3 regions of the Streptomyces sp. TLI_053 genome follow, and region 3 is predicted to be linked to each of the others. Evidence: riboswitches for the same ligand, from Rfam matches in the RefSeq annotation. Region 3 holds a riboswitch; each other region holds the start of a gene.
What was found. A riboswitch is a leader RNA that binds a small molecule or an ion and turns the genes downstream of it on or off. The one in region 3 is predicted to bind cyclic di-AMP.
Positions count from the first base shown of each region.

Region 1: linked by a shared signal. The riboswitch ahead of BLU95_RS44995 (transglycosylase family protein) and the one ahead of BLU95_RS16960 (transglycosylase family protein) in region 3 are both predicted to bind cyclic di-AMP.
Region 2: linked by a shared signal. The riboswitch ahead of BLU95_RS43240 (glycoside hydrolase family 16 protein) and the one ahead of BLU95_RS16960 (transglycosylase family protein) in region 3 are both predicted to bind cyclic di-AMP.

Region 1 covers NZ_LT629775.1:2,141,880-2,145,872, forward strand. The annotation lists gene BLU95_RS08390 (hypothetical protein) at 1-2,027, opposite strand, end outside; cyclic di-AMP (ydaO/yuaA leader) riboswitch at 2,293-2,460, shown strand; gene BLU95_RS44995 (transglycosylase family protein) at 2,447-3,709, shown strand; gene BLU95_RS08400 (hypothetical protein) at 3,870-3,993, shown strand, end outside.
Region 2 covers NZ_LT629775.1:2,364,865-2,368,857, forward strand. The annotation lists gene BLU95_RS09315 (hypothetical protein) at 13-633, shown strand; gene BLU95_RS43240 (glycoside hydrolase family 16 protein) at 661-1,944, opposite strand; cyclic di-AMP (ydaO/yuaA leader) riboswitch at 1,948-2,069, opposite strand; gene BLU95_RS09325 (phenolic acid decarboxylase) at 2,465-2,794, shown strand; gene BLU95_RS09330 (alpha/beta hydrolase) at 2,859-3,993, opposite strand, start outside.
Region 3 covers NZ_LT629775.1:4,246,928-4,250,920, reverse strand. The annotation lists gene BLU95_RS16970 (SDR family NAD(P)-dependent oxidoreductase) at 1-116, opposite strand, end outside; gene BLU95_RS16965 (cytochrome P450 family protein) at 335-1,621, shown strand; cyclic di-AMP (ydaO/yuaA leader) riboswitch at 1,853-2,001, shown strand; gene BLU95_RS16960 (transglycosylase family protein) at 2,007-2,858, shown strand; gene eno (phosphopyruvate hydratase) at 3,240-3,993, shown strand, end outside.

The sequences.
Region 1 (3,993 bases), 2.1 Mb from region 3:
GCCTCCGGGTCCAGCCAGAGCTCGTTGCCGCCGAACTCGCAGTCCAGCACCAGCACGTCGTCCGGTTTTCCGTCGGCCCCGGCCCGGAAGGCGATCCCGGCCCTGCGGTAGCCGGTGAACCGGCTGCGGCTGAAGGTGACCGACTCCCCGGCGAGTTCGTGCCGGGCGGTGGAGACCGCGAAGTCGCTGCGCCCGGCGGCGTCGATCAGCAGCCCGTCGAAGGTGCTGCCCCGGTCCCGGCCGAGCGCGTGCAGCGCCACTCCCCCGCCCGCGTTGCCGTACAGCACGCTCGCGGTGTAGTCGAAGTCGTTGAGGTAGGCGCCGTGCTCGATGCCCCAGCCGCCGTTGTGGTAGGCGGCGAACTCGGTGACCACGTGGTGCCGCTGCGCGTTGAGCCAGACGAAGATGCCGTCCTGCAGGTTGTTGTGGGCCAGGCAGCGCTGGAAGGTCCAGACGCCCTCGCTGTTCTCCGGCCACTCGAAGCCGGAGGCGCCGGTGGCGCCCTGCACGCCGACGGCGACGCAGTCCACGGCCTTGCCCCCGGTGCCCGCGCCGAGGTTGAAGCCGGTCAGCCGGTACGCCCGGGGGTTGGGTTCGAGCAGGGTGCGGGAGGCGACGCAGGACTCGTAGACGATGTCGTCGGAGGGCTGCTGGGGAGTGCGGGTGTCCAGCGGGCCGTCCCACCAGTAGGCGTCCTCCCAGGTCTCGTGGCTGACGCAGCCGCGGAAGGTGATGCCGTGGCTGGCGTGCGGCACGAACGCGTGGCTGCCCGCGTCGCGGACGACCACGCCCTCGACCACGGTGCCCCGGGAGGCGTCGCCGAGCCGGTGGAAGTGCAGCCCGTACCGGCCGAGCACCGGCGCGGTGACGGGCGCGGTGCCGTTGGGGCCCCGCCAGGTCTCCTTGGTGTCGGCGCGCGGCCCGACCCAGCGCAGCGCGGTGTGCCGGACGTCGGCCCGGCGGGTGCTGGTGAGGTGGACGTGGGCGCGGCCCCCGGCGCTGCCCTCGACCCGGACGCTGCGGGTGAGGTTGAGCAGTTCGGCGCCGACGGTGACGCCCCCTCCGGCGGCCACCCTGGGGTGCGGGTACTTGAGCGGGGTGGTGAGGGTGACGGTGGTTCCGCTGACGGACCGGACGGTGACCAGGTCGTAGGCGGCGGCGAAGCCGTCCTGGTCCGGCGGACCGGTCGGGGTGACGGCCAGTTCGTCGCCGGGGAGCCAGCCCGCGGGCGGAGCGGCCAGGTTGACGACGGTGTCGCCGGCCCTGAGCTCGCGCTCGGCGCGGACCCAGGCGGTCTTGGCGGCGCCGTCGAGCCGCAGGTAGCCGGCGCCGGTGACCCAGAGGCCGACGTCGGTGTCCACCACTTTCATACCGTCACCCTGGAAGCGCTTCTCGTCGACGGCGGGGAAGCGGAGGGTGTGGACCCGGTCGCCGTCGGGGGCGAGGGCGAGCGTGCCGCGGATCTCGACGTTGCCCGCGGCGGCGAGGGTGAGGGTGCGGTCGGCGGCGAAGGTGAGGCTGCCGCCCGGCTCGACCAGCAGGGAGCCGACCTCGGCGTCGGTGTCGAGCAGGACCTTGTCGGTGATCCGGACGGCACTGCGCGGTCCGGGCGGACCACCGCCCCAGCCGGCCCGGTCGGACCAGCGGCGGCCGCCCTGGTCGACGGTGGGCGCGGGGGCGGGCTGCTCGGGGGGCCCGGTGCCCGGGGCGGCGCCGGCGCCCGGCGAGGCGGCGCCGTGGCCGCCGTCCTGGCCCATCGGGGCGGCCGCCCCGGGCGGGTCGGTGCCGACGACGGCGGCCGGGGTCACCAACCGGGTCTCGCCGGTCAGGGAGCGGCGCAGGACCTCCTCGCCGCTGATCGCCGCGAAGGCGGTGCCGACGGCCAGCCAGCGCAGTAAAGCGCGGCGACTTACGGGAGTTCGGGGTGGTTCGGGCGGGATGTCCGCTCTGCGATGTTTTGCCCTGCGGTGCGCTCCACGTGACCTGGCGGCCGGACGGGCGGCGTCCGGCTCCTCGTCGATGCCCATCGGTGCGTAGCCCTCCCCCCGGGCGGCTGCGTCGGCGTCGGCATGGTGCCGACGCTCTGAAGCATAGGCAGTTGTGTTGGCCATGACGGGCGTTGCCGGAAATCGGTCATTTCTGATCATGAAGGACAGCGGTTCAGCACGGCTTTCGCAAACTGTGACGGTCATCACACATGTTTGCGGTTTGAAGCCGCCTCTGCTTAACGTGCTCCCCGTTCGTGGCCACACGGACCCAGCCCGTCCGCGACGCCGAGTCCTGCCGTCGGGCGTGCTGGCAGCGCAATGCATCACGGCAGGAGCGGGGGAACCACAGGTAGTTCGCCCAGGACCGGTCCACGGACCGGACCCGGGCTAGGGGTGAAGCCGCGTCCACAGCGCGGCCGGGCTACTCCGGCCCGAATCCGACAGCTCACCTCGCAGGCGTGGGAGAGGACCACGTCTTCATGCTGCCCACCAACGGCACCCGTCTGTCCGGCCGCACCCGTCGCGCGATCGCCGCCCTCGGCGTCGCGGGCATCGGCCTCACCGTCCCCTGCCTCACCGCCGGCACGGCCTCGGCCGCCTCCGTCGCCACCTGGGACAAGGTCGCCCAGTGCGAGAGCACCGGCAACTGGAGCATCAACACCGGCAACGGCTTCTACGGCGGCCTCCAGTTCACCAACTCCACCTGGGCCGAGTTCGGCGGTACCTCCTTCGCCGCCCGCGCCGACCTCGCCACCAAGGACCAGCAGATCGCGATCGCCGAGAAGGTGCTCGCCGTGCAGGGCCCCGGCGCCTGGCCGGTCTGCTCGGTCCAGGCCGGTCTGACCAAGGGCGGCACCCCCGCCGCCGTGGACACCTCGGCCACCGCCGCACCGGCCGCCAAGACCCCGGCCCCGGCCGCCAAGCCCGCCGAGAAGCCGGCCGCCAAGCCCGCGAACCCGGCCCCGGCCGCCGACGACGCCGCCCAGCAGCGCACCGGCGCCCAGGACTGGCAGGAGTGGCACCGCCAGGCGGGCCAGGAGGCCTCCGCGGACTACACCGTGGTCGCCGGCGACTGGCTGTCCTCCATCGCCGACAAGAACAACGTCCAGGGCGGCTGGGAGCGGCTGTACGAGCTCAACCGCGCCACCCTGTCCGAGGGCCCGCACAGCATCTACCCGGGCCAGCACCTGACCCTCGGCGACCGCGCCGAGGCGAAGGCCCCGGCCGCCGACCGGTCCGGCCAGGGCTTCGACTGGTTCAACCGCGCCAAGGACGCGCAGAACGGCTCCGGGACCGCTGCCAAGCCCGCCGCCCAGCCGGCCGCGAAGGCCGAGACCCCGGCCCCCGCCCCGGCCGCCACCGGCAGCATGGCCGCCGCCGTCTCCTTCGCCCAGTCGAAGGTCGGCCAGGCCTACGTCTACGGCGGCACCGGCAACGGCGGCTGGGACTGCTCCGGCCTGACCCAGGCCGCGCTGCGCGCCGCGGGCGTCTCCGTCCCGCGCGTCGCCGCCGACCAGGCCGCCGCGTCCACGCACGTCTCGCTGGACTCGCTCAAGGCGGGCGACCTGCTGTTCTGGTCCAACAACGGCCAGGACTCCGGTGTCTACCACGTCGCCCTCTACATCGGCGACGGCAAGTACGTCGAGGCCGCCAACCCGAGCTCGGGCGTGCGGGTCCAGACCGTCGCCAACTGGGCGCCGGACTTCGCCGGCCGGGTCTGATCCGGCAGTGCGCCCCGGCCCCGGGGGAGTCGTCGCTCCTCTCCCCGGGGCCGGGGCGTGCCCGCGCACGGCACCGGCGCGGTCACGGTTCCCGGACAGCCATGGTCAGGGACGCGCCCCGGCGGGCATGCTGCTGCTCTGCACCCGAGGAGGAGTCACCATGGCCCAGGTCACCGTCACGCTCGACGCCAATCTCGCCATCGACGCGATGATGCTGTCCGGCACCAAGAGCCCGCAGGACGCCGTCGAACTGATCCTCCGTGACTTCCTGGAGCGGGGCCGGC
Region 2 (3,993 bases), 1.9 Mb from region 3:
GGGTGAGCGGCGATGACCCGCAGCGGTTCCGTTCGAAGGCTTCTCGGCAGGTCGTTGGCGACGGGGTGCACGGTGGCGGTGCTGGCCGCCGGACAGGCCGGCGCGGTCTGTCCGCCGGACGACAAGGCGCCCGCGCCCGGGACGAGCGCCCCGGCGCCGGGGGCCGGTGACCCCGGCGCCGCGGAGCCGGGCGCCAACGCCGACCCGGCCGCGGCCAAGCGCTCGGACTCCGACCTCTACGTCGTCCGGATCGACCCGGACCCGGCCGCGCCCGGCGGCACCACCACCCTGCACGCCTTCGTCGGCAACCTCGGCCCGGACCGGACCGCCTCGCCGTTCACCGTGGTGGTCACCCTGCCCGAGGGGGTCACGGCCGAGGGGCCGTTCTTCCCGGAGAACTGCTACGAGTTCCAGAACGGCCACCGGGTGCGCTGCACCTTCCCGGCCGGACTGCCGAAGTTCCGCAGCGCGACGGCGCTGATCCCGCTCCGGCTCTCCGCCGACGTCCCGCTCGGCGAGCTGGCGGGCGGCTACGTCGCGGTGCGCGGCGACGACGACCGGAACGAGGCGAACAACCGGCAGCCGTTCACGATCGACGTCGTCGAGACCACCGCTCCGAGGCCGATCGCCTGACCGTCGGCCCCGGAGCGGTGGGCGTTGTTACCGGTACACCCGGACGTAGTCCGCCGCGAAGGTGATCGGCGTGGTGCCCGAGGGCGCGGGGTGGTAGTTCCCCGCGCTCAGGGACAGGTTGAGGATCGGGTACGCCGTCCAGCCGGCGCCGACGCCCTTGCCGTCGGAGAACACCTTGGTGCCGTTGACGTACCAGTCGACCGAGGCGGCGCCGTAGTGGGTGCCGATGGTGACCCAGCCGTCCTTGGCGATCGCCTTGGCGTCGGTGTAGTACAGGTGGCCCGGGTTGATGTGGTTGGTCAGCTCCAGCAGGTTCGGGTTGTCGCTGTGGTACTCGAAGGAGTCGATCTCCCCGTGGGTGCCGCTGGTGCTGTTCCACGTCCACAGCGCCGGCCAGGCACCGGTGCCGGCCGGGAGCTTGACCCGGGTCTCGATGTAGTCCCCGGTCTTCACCTTGAAGCCCTCGCCGGAGTACTCGGTGGTGAGCAGCCCGGTGTCCCAGGCCTGCTTGCCGTTCTCCAGCGTGTGGCTGCCCGGCCTGGCGGTGAAGGTGGCGACGCCGCCGGAGACGGCGACGTTGTTCTTGTTCAGCCAGTCGAGCTTGTTGTCGTTCGGGTTGTGGTCGCCGTAGTGGTAGGAGCTGCTCCGGTCGGCGGTCCAGCGGGAGCCGAGGGCGAGGCTGTCGAAGTCGTCGGACCAGGTCAGCTTCTTGCCCGCGACCGGGGCGCCCGTGCCGGGGGTGGTGGGCGTCGGGGTCGGGGTGGGGGTCGGAGTGGGGGTCGGCGTCGGGGTCGGCGTCGGGGTGCCGGCCGAGACGACGAGCTGGCGGGAGGGCAGGTTGTGCCAGGCACCGGTGCTGTCCTGCCAGAAGCCGAACTGGGTGTAGGTGCCGGCCGCCAGCGTCCGGGTACCGGTGGTGATCGACAGACCGGCGGGACAGACCTGGACGTTGCTCCGGTTGCCGGGGAAGTCGAGGTTGCGCCCGGCCGCGTCGCGCACGCCGACGCCGACGGTCTTCGCGGTGAAGCAGGACGAGGAGTGCAGCGTGAGCGAGGCGGCCGTCGCCTTGCCGGCGACCATCGTGGCCGGGACCAGCTTGTCCTGGGTGACGGTCGGCAGGGCGGCGGCCTGGGCGCCGGTCACGGCGGGGAGGCCGAGCAGTCCGGCACCGGTGACGGCGAGCGCCCCGGTGGCGGCGAGGGCCGCGGTGCGGCCCCGGTGGGAGGGACGGGCGTGGCGGGCGGCCGGACGGCGGGCGAGGAGGCCCGGGTTCCGGGCAGGCCGAGGGGGCTGCGGGGAGGCAGTGGGCATGGCAGTGGTCCTCTGCGACGCCTACGAGGTGAGCTGTCGGGTTCGGGCGCTGAGGTTGCCCGGCCGTCCGGAGAGCGGCTTCACCCCTAGCCTCGACGCACACGCACGATCGGCGCGCGGCCGGGCACTGACCTGGGTCCCCCGCTCCCGTCCGCTGTGGTGCTCGACTGCCGGCCGGCGGGTGGACGGGACTCGGCGTCCCGACGGCGGGGCTCCGCTGCGGCGGAAGCTCCTGCAGGCTAGGCAGGCCGTCCGCGCACGGACAACATTCCGGGGGTGGTTGTCGCGCAGCTCACACCGCCGCGCCGGGCCCCCGGACGGTGGTTCCGGGTGGCCGTGGTGGCGATTCCGGGTGGCCGTGGTGGCGATTCCGGGTGGCCGTGGTGGCGGGTCCGACGGGGAAAGTGCGCCACGGAGGCGGGGTGGTCGGATAGGTTGGAGATCCATCCGCGTCCGGAACCGTCCGGGGCGCAGCGAGCACCACGACAGCACGTCCAGAGACGAGGAGACCCGCCCCACCATGACCGCGTCCCTGCCCGCCTTCGCCGGCCGTACCTTCCTGTTCCGGGTCGACAACGGCGCGGCCTTCCGCAACGCCTACTCGGCCGACGGCAAGCGGCTGCGCTGGGAGGGCCTCGGCGAATCGGCGGGCCAGTGGGAGGACGTCTCCCTGCACGTCGCCGAGGTCGGCCCGCAGGTCTACTTCGTCAGCTGGACCGAGGTGAGCGGCATCACCGTGAGCCACGTGATGGATCTGGCCCGGATGACGGTCCGCGCGTTCTGGACGTACGAGGGCGAGGGCGGCCGGGTCGGCGAGCTGCACACCGGCACCCTGGAGCAGGTGGTCTGAGCGCCTGCGCCCGCGCGGACACCCGGCCGTGCCGGTCGGGCCGACGGCCCCGCCGCCGCGTCGGTCAGGCCGACGGGCTCGCGGCCGGGACGGTCAGGCGCTGGGAGATCCACTCCAGTGAGGACGGGAGCAGCTTGCTCCAGGTCTCGAAGTTGTGGCCGCCGGTCTCCAGCATGCTGTAGGAGACCTTCATCGGGCTGCGGGTGGCGGCCACGAACGCCTCGGTCTCGCGCCGGTAGTTGCCGTCGCCCTCCCGGGTGCCGGCCAGCAGCACGGAGATCGCGGGCTGCGGCAGGTTCTTGAGACGCCACATCAGGTCGGCCTCGTTGCGGCGCTGTTCGCTGCCGTTGTAGAGGTCGCCGGTGCTCGGGTCGTCGGCCGCCTGGTAGTAGCCGGAGAGCGAGACGGCGGTCGGGTAGACGTCGGGGTGGCGCATCGCCAGCTTGAGCGCGCAGTAGCCGCCGGTGGAGTTGCCCATGAACGCCCAGGCCCTCGGATCGGCGGAGACCCGGTAGGTGGCCTGGATCGCCGAGGGCACGTCCTTGGCGAAGTAGGCGTCGGTCTGCGCGCCGTTGGGGACGTCCTCGCACTCGGTGTCCTGCGGCAGCGCGGGCGAGGGGCGCACCAGCACCAGCACGGTCGGCTGCATCCGCCCCTCCTGCAGCAGCTTCAGCGCCGCGCCCGGGTAGTTGAGGCGGGTGACGAGGTTCTTGGCGATGCCGGGGAAGCCGGTGCTGACGACCAGGACCGGGAACTGCTTCTGCTCGTACTCGGGCTGGAAGTACTGCGGCGGCAGGTAGACGTAGCCCTCGGTGGAGAGCCGGGTGGTGGCGCCGTCGATGCGGACCTCGCGGATCTCGCCGGACTTGTCGCGGTCGCGGCCGAGCGCGCCGCCGCCCTGCACCTCGGCGTGGCCGATGGTCTCGACGCGCAGCCGGCCGGAGGCGTCCACCTTGTTGTGGATGACGACCGGCCCGCTGTCCCCGGTGCCCAGCAGGTCGTCCCAGCTGCTGTAGAACGCGAAGTAGTTGTTGGCGACCAGGCCGAGCGCGGCGAGCACCGCCAGCTGGGTGGCGAGCAGGGCGCCGATCCGGCCGAGCACGGCCTTCCAGCTCTTCTTCGACAGTCTCGGCCACAGCCAGACCGTCCCGACCATCGCCGCGACGGCGACCAGAACGGTCAGTGCCAGCACCTTGTGG
Region 3 (3,993 bases):
CCGCCGTCGAGTACCGCGATCACGATGACCGCACCGGTGACCCGCATGGCCCTGCTCCTCCCTGTGGGCGGCTCCGCACCGGCGCCCACGGACATCTTGCGGAGGATCGTAGGCACGACCGGATCCTCCGCAACAGGAATTACCCCTCAGGTGACCAGACTCACGCCTGCTCCGGCCCACCATCACCGGAACGATCACCGGAAGGGGCGGAGCCGACGGGAACAGCGGCCGGAACGGCGGCGGGAACAACGGCCGGAACAACGACGGGAACAACGACGGGAACGGCGCCGCCCACGGTGCGGTGCCGGGGACCCGCCCGGGATACCGTCGACCCATGCCTGCTCAGCCCGCTTCCGCCCGTCCGCCCCTGTTCACCTGGGAGTTCGCCGCAGACCCGTATCCGGCGTACGCGTGGCTGCGCGAGCACGAGCCGGTGCACCGGACCACGCTGCCCAGCGGGGTGGAGGCCTGGTTGGTCACCCGGTACGCGGACGCCCGTCAGGCGCTCGCGGACAGCCGGCTCTCCAAGAACCCGGCGCACCACAGCGAGCAGGCGCACCGCACCGGCCGGGTCGGCATCCCGGGCGAGCGCCAGGCCGACCTGATGACGCACCTCCTGAACATCGACCCGCCGGACCACACCCGGCTGCGCCGTCTGGTGTCCAAGGCCTTCACCCCGCGCCGGGTGGCCGCCTTCGAGCCCCGGGTGCAGCAGCTGACGGACCGGCTGATCGACGGCTTCGCGGCGCGCGGATCCGCCGACCTCATCCACGAGTTCGCCTTCCCGCTCCCCATCTACGCGATCTGCGACCTGCTCGGCGTGCCGGCCGAGGACCAGGACGACTTCCGGGACTGGGCCGGGATGATGATCCGGCACGGCGGCGGCCAACGCGGCGGCGTGGGGCGGGCGGTGAAGCGGATGCGGGCCTACCTCGCGGAGCTGATCCACCGCAAGCGCGCGGACCTCGGGGACGACCTGATCTCGGGGCTGATCCGGGCCAGCGACCACGGTGAGCACCTCACCGAGAACGAGGCCGCGGCGATGGCCTTCATCCTGCTCTTCGCGGGCTTCGAGACGACGGTGAACCTGATCGGCAACGGCGTCTACGCGCTGCTGCGCAACCCGGGGCAGCGGTCGCTGCTCCAGGAGTCGATCGGGCGCGGCGAGAGCGCGCTGCTGGAGACCGGGATCGAGGAACTCCTGCGCTACGACGGCCCGGTGGAGCTGGCCACCTGGCGGTTCGCGACGAGTCCGCTGACCATCGGCGGGGTGGGGATCCCGGTCGGCGACCCGGTGCTGGTGGTGCTCGCCGCGGCGGACCGGGACCCGGCGCGGTTCGCGGACGAGAACACCCTCGACCTGGCCCGGGCGGACAACCCGCACCTGGGCTTCGGGCACGGCATCCACTACTGCATCGGCGCCCCGCTGGCACGCCTGGAGGGGCGGGCCGCGCTGACCACCCTGCTGTCCCGGCTGCCGGACCTCCGGCTCGCCGCGGACCCGGAGGAACTGCGCTGGCGCGGTGGTCTGATCATGCGCGGACTTCGTGAACTTCCGGTGGAATTCACGCCGGGGGCGACATCGGGGGCAACCTCCGCCGACCCCTCGGCAGTTCACTGAGGGGGGCTCACGACACGCCGGCGCGGCCGCTCGACGCGCCGCCCCCGGAGGGTGTGAATCCCCATCAACCCGGACATACATCCTCGGTTGGTGGGCAATCCATCACGTGACGTGATTTCCGTGTGATAGCGGCGATATGAGCTTGTGATTGCTCTGAAGATCTGTCTACTCTCCGGGGAGCCCGCGGAAGCGGGTCCCGTGCGCGGAACGCCGAGTCCTGCCCGCCGCGTCACCGGAAACCGACCAGAACCCTGGGCAGGGGCGGGGGAACCAGGTCTTGCGCCGTCTCCCACGGCTTGGGGTGAAGCCGCCTCCGTGCGGCCGGGCCACCTCCCGGTCCGAACCCGACAGCTCACCTCGCAGGCGTGCGGAGAGGGACTTCCCCATGCTGTTCGTCGGAACCGGCCGTCACCGTCGCCGCACCCAGACCGAGAAGGCCATCGCCGTCGCCGGTGTCGCCGGTGTCGGACTGGCACTGCCGATCCTCAGCGCCACCGGCGCCTCTGCCGCCCCGGCCTCGACCTGGGACGCGGTCGCCCAGTGCGAGAGCGGGGGCAACTGGAGCATCAACACCGGCAACGGCTTCTACGGCGGCCTGCAGTTCACCTCCAGCACCTGGAAGGCGTTCGGCGGCACCTCCTACGCGCCGCAGGCGAACCAGGCCTCGAAGGCGGCGCAGATCACCGTCGCCGAGAAGGTGCTGGCCTCGCAGGGCCCCGGCGCCTGGCCGGTCTGCTCCAAGAAGGCCGGCCTGAGCAAGGGCGGCGCCCCGGCGGCGGTCGACGCCTCGGCGGACGCCGCGCCGGCCGCCCCGGCCGCCCCGAAGCCGCAGGCCCAGCCGCAGCAGGCGCCGAAGGCGCAGGCCCCGCTGGCCGCTGTCGAGCAGCAGGCCCCGAAGGCCGGGCCGAAGCACGCCGCGCCCAAGTCGCAGGCCCAGCAGGCCGAGGCCGAGAAGCAGGTCCCGAAGGCCGCACCGAAGCACGCCGCGCCCAAGTCGCAGGCCCCGCAGTACGCGCCGCAGCAGACTCCGGCGGCCCCGCAGGTCCAGCAGGCCCCGAAGGTCCAGCAGCCGCAGGCCGGCCAGGGCTACACCGTCCGCTCCGGCGACACGCTCGCCGGGATCGCCACCACGCAGGGCGTGCAGGGCGGCTGGCAGGCCCTGTACGACGGCAACCGCGGCACCGTCGGCGGCGACCCGGACCTGATCATCCCCGGCCAGGTCCTCACCCTCGGCTGACGCTCCGGAGCGCGCCCACCGTCCGTCGCGCCGCTGTCCGCCCGTTCGTCCGTCGCGCCGCTGTCCGCCCGTCCGTCCGTCGCGCCGCACGTCCGTCCGTCGCGCCGCCCGCCCGTCCGCCCGTCACCGGACAGGCGGGCGGGCGGGTGGACCGGCGCGCGGGCTCCCGCCCGTTCCATCCGCTTCGTCCGCCCCGGGACGTCCGAGGCCGGGCAACCAGGTGAACTACCGGTGGGTAGCACGGCCACAAGCTGAGACGTGGCCGAGGTCGACGTGGCCCGGACAGCCGGTGCGGTTAGGCTCTGGTCGTAACGACTCCGCAATCGTCCGGCCGACGGCACCCCACTGTCAGCCGCACCTGCTTCCGCTAGGAGATGCCTCGTGCCGTCCATCGATGTCGTCGTAGCCCGTGAGATTCTCGACTCGCGCGGCAACCCCACGGTCGAGGTCGAGGTCGGCCTCGACGACGGCAGCACCGGCCGTGCCGCTGTCCCGTCGGGCGCCTCCACCGGTGCCTTCGAGGCCCTGGAGCTCCGCGACGGCGACAAGAACCGCTACTTCGGCAAGGGCGTGGAGAAGGCCGTCCTGGCCGTCATCGAGCAGATCGGCCCGGAGCTGGTCGGCTACGACGCCACCGAGCAGCGCCTGATCGACCAGGCCATGCTCGACCTGGACGCCACCCCGGACAAGTCCTCGCTCGGCGCCAACGCCATCCTGGGCGTCTCGCTGGCCGTCGCGCACGCCGCCTCCGAGGCCAGCGACCTGCCCCTGTTCCGCTACCTGGGCGGCCCGAACGCGCACGTCCTGCCGGTCCCGATGATGAACATCCTCAACGGCGGCTCGCACGCGGACTCCAACGTCGACATCCAGGAGTTCATGATCGCTCCGATCGGCGCGGAGTCCTTCTCCGAGGCCGTCCGCTGGGGCGTCGAGGTCTACCACACGCTCAAGGGCGTGCTGAAGGAGCGCGGCCTCTCCACCGGCCTGGGCGACGAGGGCGGCTTCGCCCCGAACCTGGACTCCAACCGCGAGGCGCTCGACCTGATCGTCGAGGCCATCCAGAAGGCCGGCTACGTGCCGGGCAAGGACATCGCGCTGGCCCTGGACGTCGCCGCCTCCGAGTTCTACGAGGACG